Regions from separate parts of the Stenotrophomonas sp. NPDC077420 genome, predicted to be linked through region 1. Evidence: predicted binding sites of a transcription regulator. Region 1 holds the regulator's gene; the other holds the start of a gene.
What was found. The regulator HrcA, encoded in region 1, represses chaperone genes, less so after heat shock. The targets are predictions, from matches to a motif close to TTNGCACTCNNNNNNNNNGAGTGCNAA.
Positions count from the first base shown of each region.

Region 2: a site for HrcA is predicted at 2,121-2,147, ahead of rpoH (RNA polymerase sigma factor RpoH). Genes of this name have one in related genera too.

Region 1 covers NZ_JBITVZ010000006.1:106,790-112,200, reverse strand. The annotation lists gene dnaK (molecular chaperone DnaK) at 1-1,207, opposite strand, end outside; gene grpE (nucleotide exchange factor GrpE) at 1,337-1,852, opposite strand; gene hrcA (heat-inducible transcriptional repressor HrcA) at 1,935-3,002, opposite strand; gene recN (DNA repair protein RecN) at 3,128-4,792, shown strand; gene ACIGII_RS08310 (LysR family transcriptional regulator) at 4,867-5,411, opposite strand, start outside.
Region 2 covers NZ_JBITVZ010000005.1:164,297-169,707, forward strand. The annotation lists gene purD (phosphoribosylamine--glycine ligase) at 1-1,099, shown strand, start outside; gene rpoH (RNA polymerase sigma factor RpoH) at 1,235-2,110, opposite strand; gene ACIGII_RS07290 (hypothetical protein) at 2,590-5,411, opposite strand, start outside.

The DNA of each region.
Region 1 (5,411 bases):
TGCCCAGCGAGAGCGGGGTCACGTCCAGCAGCAGCACGTCCTTGACGTCGCCGCCGAGCACGCCGCCCTGGATCGCCGCACCCAGTGCAACGGCTTCGTCCGGGTTGACGTCCTTGCGCGGTTCCTTGCCGAAGAACTCGGTCACGGCCTGCTGCACCTTCGGCATGCGGGTCTGGCCGCCGACCAGGATCACTTCGCTGATGTCGCTCGAACGCAGGCCGGCATCGTTCAGGGCGATGCGGCACGGCTCGATCGACTTCTTGATCAGGTCTTCGACCAGCGCTTCCAGCTTGGCGCGGGTCAGCTTGATGTTCAGGTGCTTCGGACCGGAGGCATCGGCGGTGACGTACGGCAGGTTCACTTCGGTCTGCTGGCTGGTCGACAGCTCGATCTTGGCGCGCTCGGCGGCGTCCTTCAGACGCTGCAGGGCCAGCGGATCCTTGCGCAGGTCGATGCCCTGGTCCTTGTTGAACTCGTCCACCAGGTACTCGATGACGCGGTTGTCGAAATCTTCGCCGCCCAGGAAGGTGTCGCCGTTGGTGGCCAGCACTTCGAACTGCTTCTCACCATCCACGTTGGCGATTTCGATGATCGACACGTCGAAGGTGCCGCCGCCCAGGTCGTACACGACGATCTTGCGGTCCTTGCCGTCGCCCTTGTCCAGGCCATAGGCCAGGGCCGCAGCGGTCGGCTCGTTGATGATGCGCTTCACTTCCAGGCCGGCGATGCGGCCGGCGTCCTTGGTCGCCTGGCGCTGGCTGTCGTTGAAGTAGGCCGGCACGGTGATCACGGCCTCGGTGACGGTCTCACCCAGGAACGCTTCGGCGGTCTTCTTCATCTTCTCCAGCACGCGGGCGGAGATTTCCTGCGGCGCCATCTTCTTCGCGTCGCTGGTCTGCACCCAGGCGTCGCCGTTGTCGTGGGCCAGGATGCCGTAAGGCACGTGCGCGATGTCCTTCTGGACTTCAGCGTCGGTGAACTTGCGGCCGATCAGGCGCTTGACGGCGTAGAAGGTGTTCTTCGGGTTGGTCACGGCCTGGCGCTTGGCCGAGGCGCCGACCAGCACTTCGCCGTCCTTGGTGTAGGCGACGATGGAAGGCGTGGTGCGGTCGCCCTCCGCATTTTCGATGACGCGGGCCTTGCCGCCGTCCATGATCGCCACGCACGAGTTGGTGGTGCCGAGGTCGATACCAATGATCTTGCCCATGGGGGAGACTCCTGAAAAGTGGGAAACATCCGGCCGCTGCCGGGTTATGAATGGGATGTGTGGGACGCTGCTGTCACTTTCAAGCCACCTGTCGAACACAGTGTCCGATGCTGGCGAAACGCGTTCAGGTCAGTCCCGTGCGACCACGACCAGGGCCGGGCGCAGCAGGCGATCGTTGAGCAGGTAGCCCTTCTGGAACACCTGGACCACGCTGCCCGGCGCCGCACCCGGGGCGTCGACCTGGCTGATCGCCTGGTGGTGCTCCGGGTTGAAGGTCTGGCCGGTCGGGTCCAGCAGGGTCAGGCCGTTGTCGGCAGCTACCTTCAACAACTGCTTGTAGGTCAGTTCCAGGCCTTCGCGCAGCGGGCTGGGCTCGGCGCCGGCGGCATTCAGGCCGGCGTCCAGGCTGTCGAACACCGGCAGCAGTTCGCCCAGCAGCTTTTCGTTGGCGAAGCGGCGCGCCTGGTCGACGTCGCGGGCCACGCGCTTGCGCTGGTTGTCCAGGTCGGCGCGCTCACGCAGCGACTCGGACCGGAGCAGCGCCACTTCGTTGTGCAGGGCGTCGAGCTGCTGCTGCAGGGTATCGCCCGTGGCGGCGTCGCCGGCCGGGGTCTGGGATGCGATATCAGGCTGATCTTGGTTCATTTCCGGATCCTTGGCGGTGACTCTCCGCCTCCACCCACCCCTATGTGGGCGGCCGGACCCGATTCAAGAGCCAGGGCGCGCGTTATGTGCGATCCCGGGACAATCCGCCCCCGGCCGGCACATCCAGGGCCGCGCCCAGCACCTGGGCGGTGGCCTCCACCAGCGGAATCATGCGGTCGTAGGCCATCCGCTTGGGGCCGATCACCCCCAGCACGCCCAGCACCTGGCCCCCGGCCGAATAAGGCGCGGTCACCAGCGAGACGTTCTCCAGCGGCATCACCCCGGTCTCCTCGCCAATGAAGATGCGCACGCCCGGGGCCTGGATGGTGCGCTCCAGCAGCTGCAGGATCTCGCGCTTGCTGGCGAACAGGTCGAACAGTTCGCGCAGCCGGTCCAGGTCGGACAGGTCCTGCACGCCCATCAGCCGGGTCTGACCGGCCAGCACCATGTCGTCGGCGGGCGGGGCCATGGCCTGTTCGGCCAGTTCCACGCTGTGCGCCAGCAGCTGTTCCATCTCCGAGCGCGCCTGGCGCAGCTCGATCAGCAGCGTGGAACGGATGTCGGCCAGCGGGCGACCGGCGCAATGGGCGTTGAGGTAATTGGCCACCTTTTCCAGCTCGGCCGGCTCCCAGCTGCGGCGCGGCTCGATCACCCGGTTCTGCACTTCGTTGTCGGCAAACACCAGGATCGCCAGGACCCGGCGCGCGTCCAGCGCCACGAAATCGATGTGCCGGAAGGCGAACTGCTCGCGCCGCGGCGCGCCGACCACGCCGACGAAGTGGCTCATCGCCGACAACAGTTCCGACGCGCTGCCCAGCAGCGCCTGGGTGCCGGCCCCGGTGGACAACTCGCTGCGCAGGCGGTTCAGCTCGCCCTCGCCCGGCGGCTGCATCTTGACCAGGCTGTCCACGAACACCCGGTAGCCGTGCGCGGTGGGCACGCGCCCGGCCGAGACATGCGCCGAGCTGAGCAGGCCCAGGTCTTCCAGGTCGCCCAGGATGTTGCGGATGGTGGCCGCGCTCACGTCCAGCCCGGCCAGGCGCGCCAGGGTCTGCGAGCCCACCGGTTCGCCGTCCTGGATGTGGCGCGCGATCAGCGTCCGCAGCAGGTGGCGGGCGCGCGGCGCGAGATGGGGCGCGGAAGGGTGCATGGAATCAACCTGTGAGACGCGACAGTGGATAATGGCAGGGCGACGCCCCGGCGAGGGATCGGGGATTGCCGATTGGAGCTGCCCGCCGCCCATGCTAGCGTTGCGCGGCTCAAGAACCCAACACCATGCTCAGACATCTATCGATCAAGGATTTTGCCGTCGTCCGCGCCACCGAACTGGAGTTCGGGCCGGGCATGACCGTGGTTTCGGGCGAGACCGGCGCCGGCAAGTCGCTGATGGTCGACGCGCTGGGCTTCCTGTCCGGCCTGCGCGCCGACAGCGGCGTGGTCCGCCACGGTGCCGCGCGCGCCGAACTGTCGGCCGAGTTCGCGCCGACCGACGACGCCCCGGCGCGGCGCTGGCTGCGCGACAACGAACTGGATGACGACGACCAGTGCCAGCTGCGCCGCATCATCCGCGCCGACGGCGGCTCGCGCGCCTGGATCAACGGGCGCCCGGTGACCCTGTCGCAGCTGACCGAACTGGCCGGCATGCTGGTCGAGATCCACGGCCAGCACGAGCAGCAGGCGCTGCTGGCACGGCCCTCGCAGCTCGCCCTGCTCGATGCCTTCGCGCGCAATGACGCCGAACGCGCCCGGGTCCGGCAGGCCGCCGCGCGCTGGCAGGCGCTGGTCGACGAAGCCGAGGCGCTCTCGCGCCAGGGCGATGTCAGCGACCGCATCGGTTTCCTCGAACACCAGCTGGGCGAGCTGCAGCGCGAAGACCTTGAACCGGCGTCGATCATCGCGCTGGGCAGCAGCCACCGCCGCCAGGCCCACGCAGGCGCACTGGTCAGTGCGTGCGACGTGGCCGCCGCCCGGCTCAACGGCGACGACGAGGTCTCGGTGCTGCAGCTGCTGCAGCAGACCCGCCACGACCTGTCGCGGGTGGCCGAACATGACGCCCGCCTGGGCGAGGTGGACGCGCTGCTGGACAGCGCGGTCATCCAGCTGCACGAAGCGCTGGCCCTGCTGGACCGCGTGCACGACGACCTGGACGCGGACCCGGAGCAGTTCGAGGACATCGAACGCCGCCTCGGTCGCCTGCACGACCTGTCGCGCAAGCACCGCGTACCGATGGAAGCGCTGGGCGAGCATCGCGACGCGATGGAAGCCGAAGTGGAGCAGCTGCGCGGCGCGGATGTGCGCCTGCAGGCGCTGGCTGGCGAGATCGAGCGGGCGGCGGCGCAGTGGCAGACCGTGGCGGCAACGCTGAGCGCCAGCCGCAGCCAGGCCGCCCAGGCCCTGTCCGATACCACCACCGCGCTGATCGGCGAGCTGGGCATGGGCGGCGGCCAGTTCCTGATCGAACTGGAACCGCACGCGGCCGGCAAGCCGGACCCGAACGGCGCCGAACGGGTCGAATTCCTCGTGGCCGCCAACGCCGGGCAACCGCCGCGCGCCCTGCGCAAGGTCGCCTCCGGCGGCGAACTGTCGCGCATTTCGCTGGCCATCGAGGTGGCGGCACTCGGCCTGGATGCGGTGCCGACCATGGTGTTCGACGAAGTGGACTCCGGCATTGGCGGCGCAGTGGCCGATATCGTCGGCCAGAAGCTGCGGGCACTGGGCGAGAAGCGGCAGGTACTGTGCGTCACCCACCTGCCGCAGGTGGCCTCCAAGGGCCATGCCCATTACCGGGTCAGCAAGGCGCCGGTGGACGGCATGACCCAGAGCGCGGTGGAGAAGCTGGACGCCAAGGCCCGCGAGGAAGAACTGGCGCGCATGCTCGGGGGCGTGGAAGTCAGCAAGGAAGCGCGCGCGGCCGCACGCAGGCTGCTGCAGGAAACGTGACGGCGTACCCACCAACGGTGGGTACCTACCGATGGCCCTACCAACGGTGGGTACCTGCCGATGGCCTGACCGGGTTACGCCAACGGCCTGGCCAGGTCCACCTGTTCCACCAGGAAATCCAGGAACGCCCGCACCCGCAGCGGCAGGTAGCCGCCCTGCCCCACGAACACCGCGTGCACCTCTTCCAGGTCACCCGGGTTGGCCTGCTCCAGCACCGGCAACAGCCGCCCGGCCGCGACATCGGCCTGTACCTGGAACGCGGCCAGCCGCGCGATGCCCGCCCCTCCCAGCACCAGCCGGCGCAGCGCCTCGCCGTCACTGGCGCGCGCGTTGCCCCCGGTCGGTACCATCAGCACCTGTCCCTGCTCGCGCAGCGGCCAGCCGCTCTGCGCGCGTGCATGTCCGATATCCAGGCGGTTGTGCGCCATCAGTGCGGCAGCGTCCTGCGGCAGGCCATGCCGGGCCGCGTACGCCGGGGCCGCCACGATCATCATCCGCGTCGCCCCCAGCCGCCGCGCGACCAGGCTGGAACTCTTCAATGGACCCGCGCGCACCGCGATGTCGGTGCGCTGCTCCAGCAGGTCGATCACTTCATCGGTCAACACCAGGTCCACCCCCA
Region 2 (5,411 bases), on a different contig from region 1:
AGGTGTCGAGCTGACCGTGGTTGGCCCGGAAGTACCGCTGGTGGCCGGCGTGGTCGACCGCTTCCGCGCTGCGGGCCATCGCATCTTCGGCCCCACCGCTGCGGCGGCGCAGCTGGAAGGCAGCAAGGCCTACGCCAAGGACTTCCTGGCCCGCCACAACATTCCCACTGCGTTCTATGCCGTGCATACCGAGGTGGATGCTGCGCTGGCCTACGTCCGCGACAAGGGCGCACCGATCGTGGTCAAGGCCGATGGCCTGGCCGCGGGCAAGGGCGTGATCGTGGCGATGACCCAGCAGGAGGCCGAAGACGCGGTGCGCGACATGCTGTCGGGCAATGCGTTCGGCGATGCCGGCGCGCGCGTGGTGATCGAGGAATTCCTCGATGGCGAGGAAGCCAGCTTCATCTCGATGGTCGATGGCACCACGGCGCTGCCGATGGCCACCTCGCAGGACCACAAGCGCGTGGGCGATGGCGATACGGGTCCAAACACCGGCGGCATGGGCGCGTATTCGCCCGCACCGGTGGTTACCGAGGAAGTGCATGCACGGGTGATGCGCGAAGTGGTGAACCCCACCGTGCAGGGCATGATCGCCGACGGCATCCCGTTCACCGGCTTCCTCTATGCCGGGCTGATGATCGATGCCAGTGGCGCGCCGAAGGTGATTGAATTCAACGTGCGCTTCGGCGACCCGGAAACCCAGCCGGTGATGCTGCGCCTGCAGTCGGATCTGGTGGAACTGGTGGAAGCGGCCATCGATGCACGCCTGCATGAAGTGGACGCGCGGTGGGACCCGCGTCCGTCGCTGGGCGTGGTGATGGCGGCGGCGCCGTATCCGGAAACGCCGATCACCGGTGATGTGATTCACGGGCTGGACCAGGTGCCGTCTTCGGCCAAGGTGTTCCACGCCGGCACCACGCTGGACGCGCAGGGCCAGGTGCTCAGCGCTGGCGGCCGCGTGCTGTGCGTGGCGGCGCTGGGCGACAGCGTGGCTGATGCGCAGGCCCATGCGTATGCGGGCGTAGCGAAGGTGACGTGGGAACATGAGTTCCACCGTGGTGACATTGGCTGGCGGGCTATCGCGCGCGAGCGGGCGTAGGAGCGTTACCCGACCAACGGTCGGGTGCTACCGGCTCTACCCTGGCGGTAGGTGCCCACCGTTGGTGGGCACGCCTTTGGCGCAACAAAAAAGCCCGGCGATGCCGGGCTTTTGTTTGATGCGTTGAATGCCGCGTTACGCGGTGAACAGCGCCTTCATCTTCTTCAGCGCGTTCGCTTCGACCTGGCGGATGCGTTCGGCGGACACGCCGTACTCATCGGCCAGCTCCTGCAGGGTGACCTTGCTGTCGGCGTCCAGCCAGCGGCGACGGATGATGTCGCGCGAGCGGGCGTCGAGTTCGGCCAGGCCTTCGCGCAGCAGCTGCAGCTGGTTGTCCTCGCTGTCGGCACGCTCATAGGCCATCGACGGATCTTCATCGTTGGCGACCAGGAACGCAGCCGGCGACGGCGGCGCATGTTCGTTGTCGTCATCGCTGGGCGCATCGAAACCGATGTCGCGGCCCGAGAGGCGCGATTCCATTTCCAGCACTTCGCGTTCGGACACGTTGAGGTCCTTGGCGACAGCGGTGACTTCCGCCGCGTTCAACCAGCCCAGGCGGGTCTTGGACTTGCGCAGGTTGAAGAACAGCTTGCGCTGCGCCTTGGTCGTGGCGACCTTGACGATGCGCCAGTTCTTCAGGATGAACTCGTGCATTTCCGCACGGATCCAGTGCACCGCGAAGGACACCAGGCGGACGCCCATGTCCGGGTCGAAGCGCTTCACCGCCTTCATCAGGCCGATGTTGCCTTCCTGGATGAGGTCGCCCAGCGCAAGGCCGTAGCCGTTGTAGCCACGGGCCACGTGCACGACGAAGCGCAGGTGGGAATGGACCAACTCGCGCGCGGCGTCGAGGTCCTGCTCGTCGCGGAAGCGGCGAGCCAGGTCCTGCTCGTCATCGACCGTCAACACCGGGATCTGGTGCACGGCGCCGATGTAGGCGTCCAGCGAACCGAGCGCACTGGGAATCGGAAGATTGTTTGCCACAAGGGCAGTAGACATGTTCTGGCTCATAGGGGTCATCTTATCAGTCCTGTATTTGGACTGCTGACAGTTCAAAAAGTTCCAGCGTTCCGCAGGTGAAACGCTGACGCAGATCAGGCCCCTAACGTACCGCGAAATGGTGACAGTTGCGAGCGGCCGCCCTTCAGCGTAATCCCAATATAAATCAATGCGATACGGAGAAAAACGTCACCGTCACGTCGTTTTGGGCAGGACAATCCCACAAAGATCAGCCCATTCAGGATGAAAACGTTGCCAGGTATTCAGCCGAAGCGCCCGAAGGAGATGAACGGCGGCCCGAAATACCGGCGTCGGACGGTGCCAGCCAGGCATGGCCTGGCTCTACGCCGCCCCTCCCCCCACACCCGGTAAGTCCACCGAAGCCGACCCCCGAAGCCGCAATGCCCGGTAGTGCCACCCCATGGGTGGCAGGCCAGACAATTCCGAAGCGGTGGAGACCCCATGGGTGGCAGCCCAGACAATGTCGAACCCTAGTAATACCCGGACAAATTCAGGAAGAACCCCTTAGCCTCATACCGCAACTCGGTCAGGTCATCACTGAACTCGGTGAAGTTGTACCCCGCACCAATCTTGAAGTTCTGCCCCACCTGGCGGTCCACGCCCACCAGCCAGCCCTTCCTGTCGCCGCCCTCGCGCACGTCCAGCCAGCGGTACTCGCCCATCGCCTCCCACTGCGCGAACAACCGGTAGCGCAGCTGCAACGCGGAGAAGTTGACCCGGCTGTCCAGCCACGCACCCTCGCCGCGCCCGGTGCGGTAATCGCCCCAGCGCCCGGCCAGCTTCCCGGCCAGCTCCCACCGGTCGCTGAGCTGCATCACCCCTTCAAACGAGACGATCTGCGACTTCTGGTCGTACACGTTGCCACCTTCCTGGCCCAGCGACGCCACGTCGTAGAGATATGTGTACTTGCCGAAGGCCGCCCAGCGCGTGTTGTCGTGCGGACGCCAGGCAAAGCCCAGGTTGGACTCCACCAGCTTGGCATCGGCCAGCGGATTGCGCTTGTCATCGGTGTCGGCGTAGTTGGCGCGCAGCGCGATGCGCCAGTCCTCGTTGACCTTGTACAGCAGCCGGTTGGTGGTCACCCACTGCCGACGATCTTCAGCGCCTTCGTCGCGGCGGTATTCGAGCTTGCTCGTCCACTGCGTATCGGCATCGGTGCGGCCACCGCTGACGCTGTAGGCGCGGCGATCGACGCGCCCGGTCGTCGCGTCCAGTTCGCCGTCCATCACGCTGAAGCCCAGCGTCCAGCCCTGCGCGGGGTAGAAGTCCATGCCGAAGGTATGCACCAGGCCGGCGCTGTCGTCGCGACGGTCCTTCAGGTACTGGCTTTCGTTGAACACGTTGACCTGGTTGCTCAGCCGCCAGCGCTGGCCCAGCGTCCAGCCCGACTGCAGCCCGGTGTCGTAGAGCGGGTCGGTGGTGGTCCGGTCGGTGCTGTAGCTGTAGTTGCCATAGAAGCTGTGCTCGGGGGTCATCCAGTACTCGCCTTCGAGCTTGGCGCCATCCCCGCGGCTGCCGCTGCTCACTTCCGCCCCCAGGCTGGAGCGGTCGCCGAACAGGTAGCGCGCACCGAGCGTGGCCAGGTCGTTCTTCTCGTACGCGCCGCCGTCGTCATCCACGGTCAGCTGCCCTACCCCGTACAGCTCCCACTTGGCGCCGAAGCGCTGCCGGTAGCTCACTGCCGCCAGCGTCCCGTCCACGTCGGTGCCGGCGTTCTCTTCGCGCACCCGGCGCAGCTCGGCGCCGAGCTGGCCGTCGTTGCCCAGCCGCCAATCCATCGTGAGCTGCGACTGCTCCACCGCCACCTCACCACGCTCGGCGCGACTGTGCCGGCCATACAGGCTCAGGTTGTCGGTGAAGTAGCCCAGGAACTCGGCACCGTATTCCTCCAGCGCCAGCCCACTGTCCATGCGCGAGACCGAGAAGCCAGCGTCCACGTCGCGCCACCAGGCGCCCATGCTCCAATCCTGTTTTGTCCAGCCCAGCTCACGCAGGTTGGCCCGCGCTTCCACCGCGCGGGCATCGCCCTTGCGGTCGCCGCTGACCGGATTGCGCTGGATGAAGCTCAGGCCGCCGTTGTCGGAGTAGAAGATCGGCGCTGCGGTGGCTTCGGTATGGGTCTGCTCCAGCTTGAGGTAGGTACCACGCCCGGCCTGCAGGGTCAGGTCGGCGCCCATCAGGCTGTAGTCGTCGCCACTGCGGTTCTCGTCGACGTAGGTGCCACCCACCGCCACGTGGTCGCCGAACCACTGCTTGCCGCGCAGGCCGGCGCTCACGTCGTCGGTGCTGAAGCCCAGCGGGATGTACTCGTAGTCCACCAGCAGCAGCTGGTCATAGCCATCCAGCGGCGTATCACGGGTCAGCGTGCGTACGTTCTCGCGCGTGATCTGCGACAGCGCGCGGGTCAGGAACAGGCGGCCCTGGATTTCATTGATCTCGTAGTCCACGCCGCGCTGCAGGGTGGTGCGCACTTCGGTGCGGCCGGTGGTACGGTCGCGCACCTCCAGTACCACCTGCTCCGAGCCGGGCAGCAGGTCGGTGTGACGCAGGTAGTAGAGGCTGCCGCCGGTGCCGAGGAACTCGGTATGGCCAAGCGCGGACTGCGCCTCGGAACCGAAGGCCTTGAGCAGCGAACGCGGGTCGCCCAGCGGGGTGGTCGCGCGCGAACGCCAGCTCACCGCCGCGCCGTACAGCGAACGCACGTACTGGCCGTACTCGGTGCCGGTGAAGCCGGTGGCGAAGTTGCCCCACAGCGCCTGGTTCTGGTCCCAGTCCACGCGCACGTACAGCTTGCCCTGCGTGTCGATGTCGCGATACGTGGTGGAGTCGTCACCGTATACCGGGTAGTACTGGTCCGGATCCAGGCGGCGGAACACGTCCCGGGCGTCGGCATCCAGGAAGCCGTCGAACAGCCGCTTCAGCTCGCGGTCGTAGGTGTCGGCCTGCGCGGTGACCAGGTACTTCCCGCGCAGCTTGCTCTTCAGGTAGAACGCCAGCCGGCCTTCGCTGAGGAAGCTGTCGTCCTGGTCGCGGTCGGCGGCGAGTGGATCCAGGTTGCCGCTGGCGGTATTGCGCGACAGCGTCACATCGGCCAGCGCCACCAGGAAGCGGTAGCTGCCGGTCACTTCCACGTCGAGCGTGCGGGTCAGCGTCGGCGCATCCATGGCCTCCACCTGCACGGTGTACCGGTGCTCGCCGATCGGCTCCAGGAACTCGGCGGCGAACTTCTGCTCCAGGTCCACCGGGAAGCTCTGCCCGTTGATCATCACCCGTGCATTGGGGCTCAACCCAC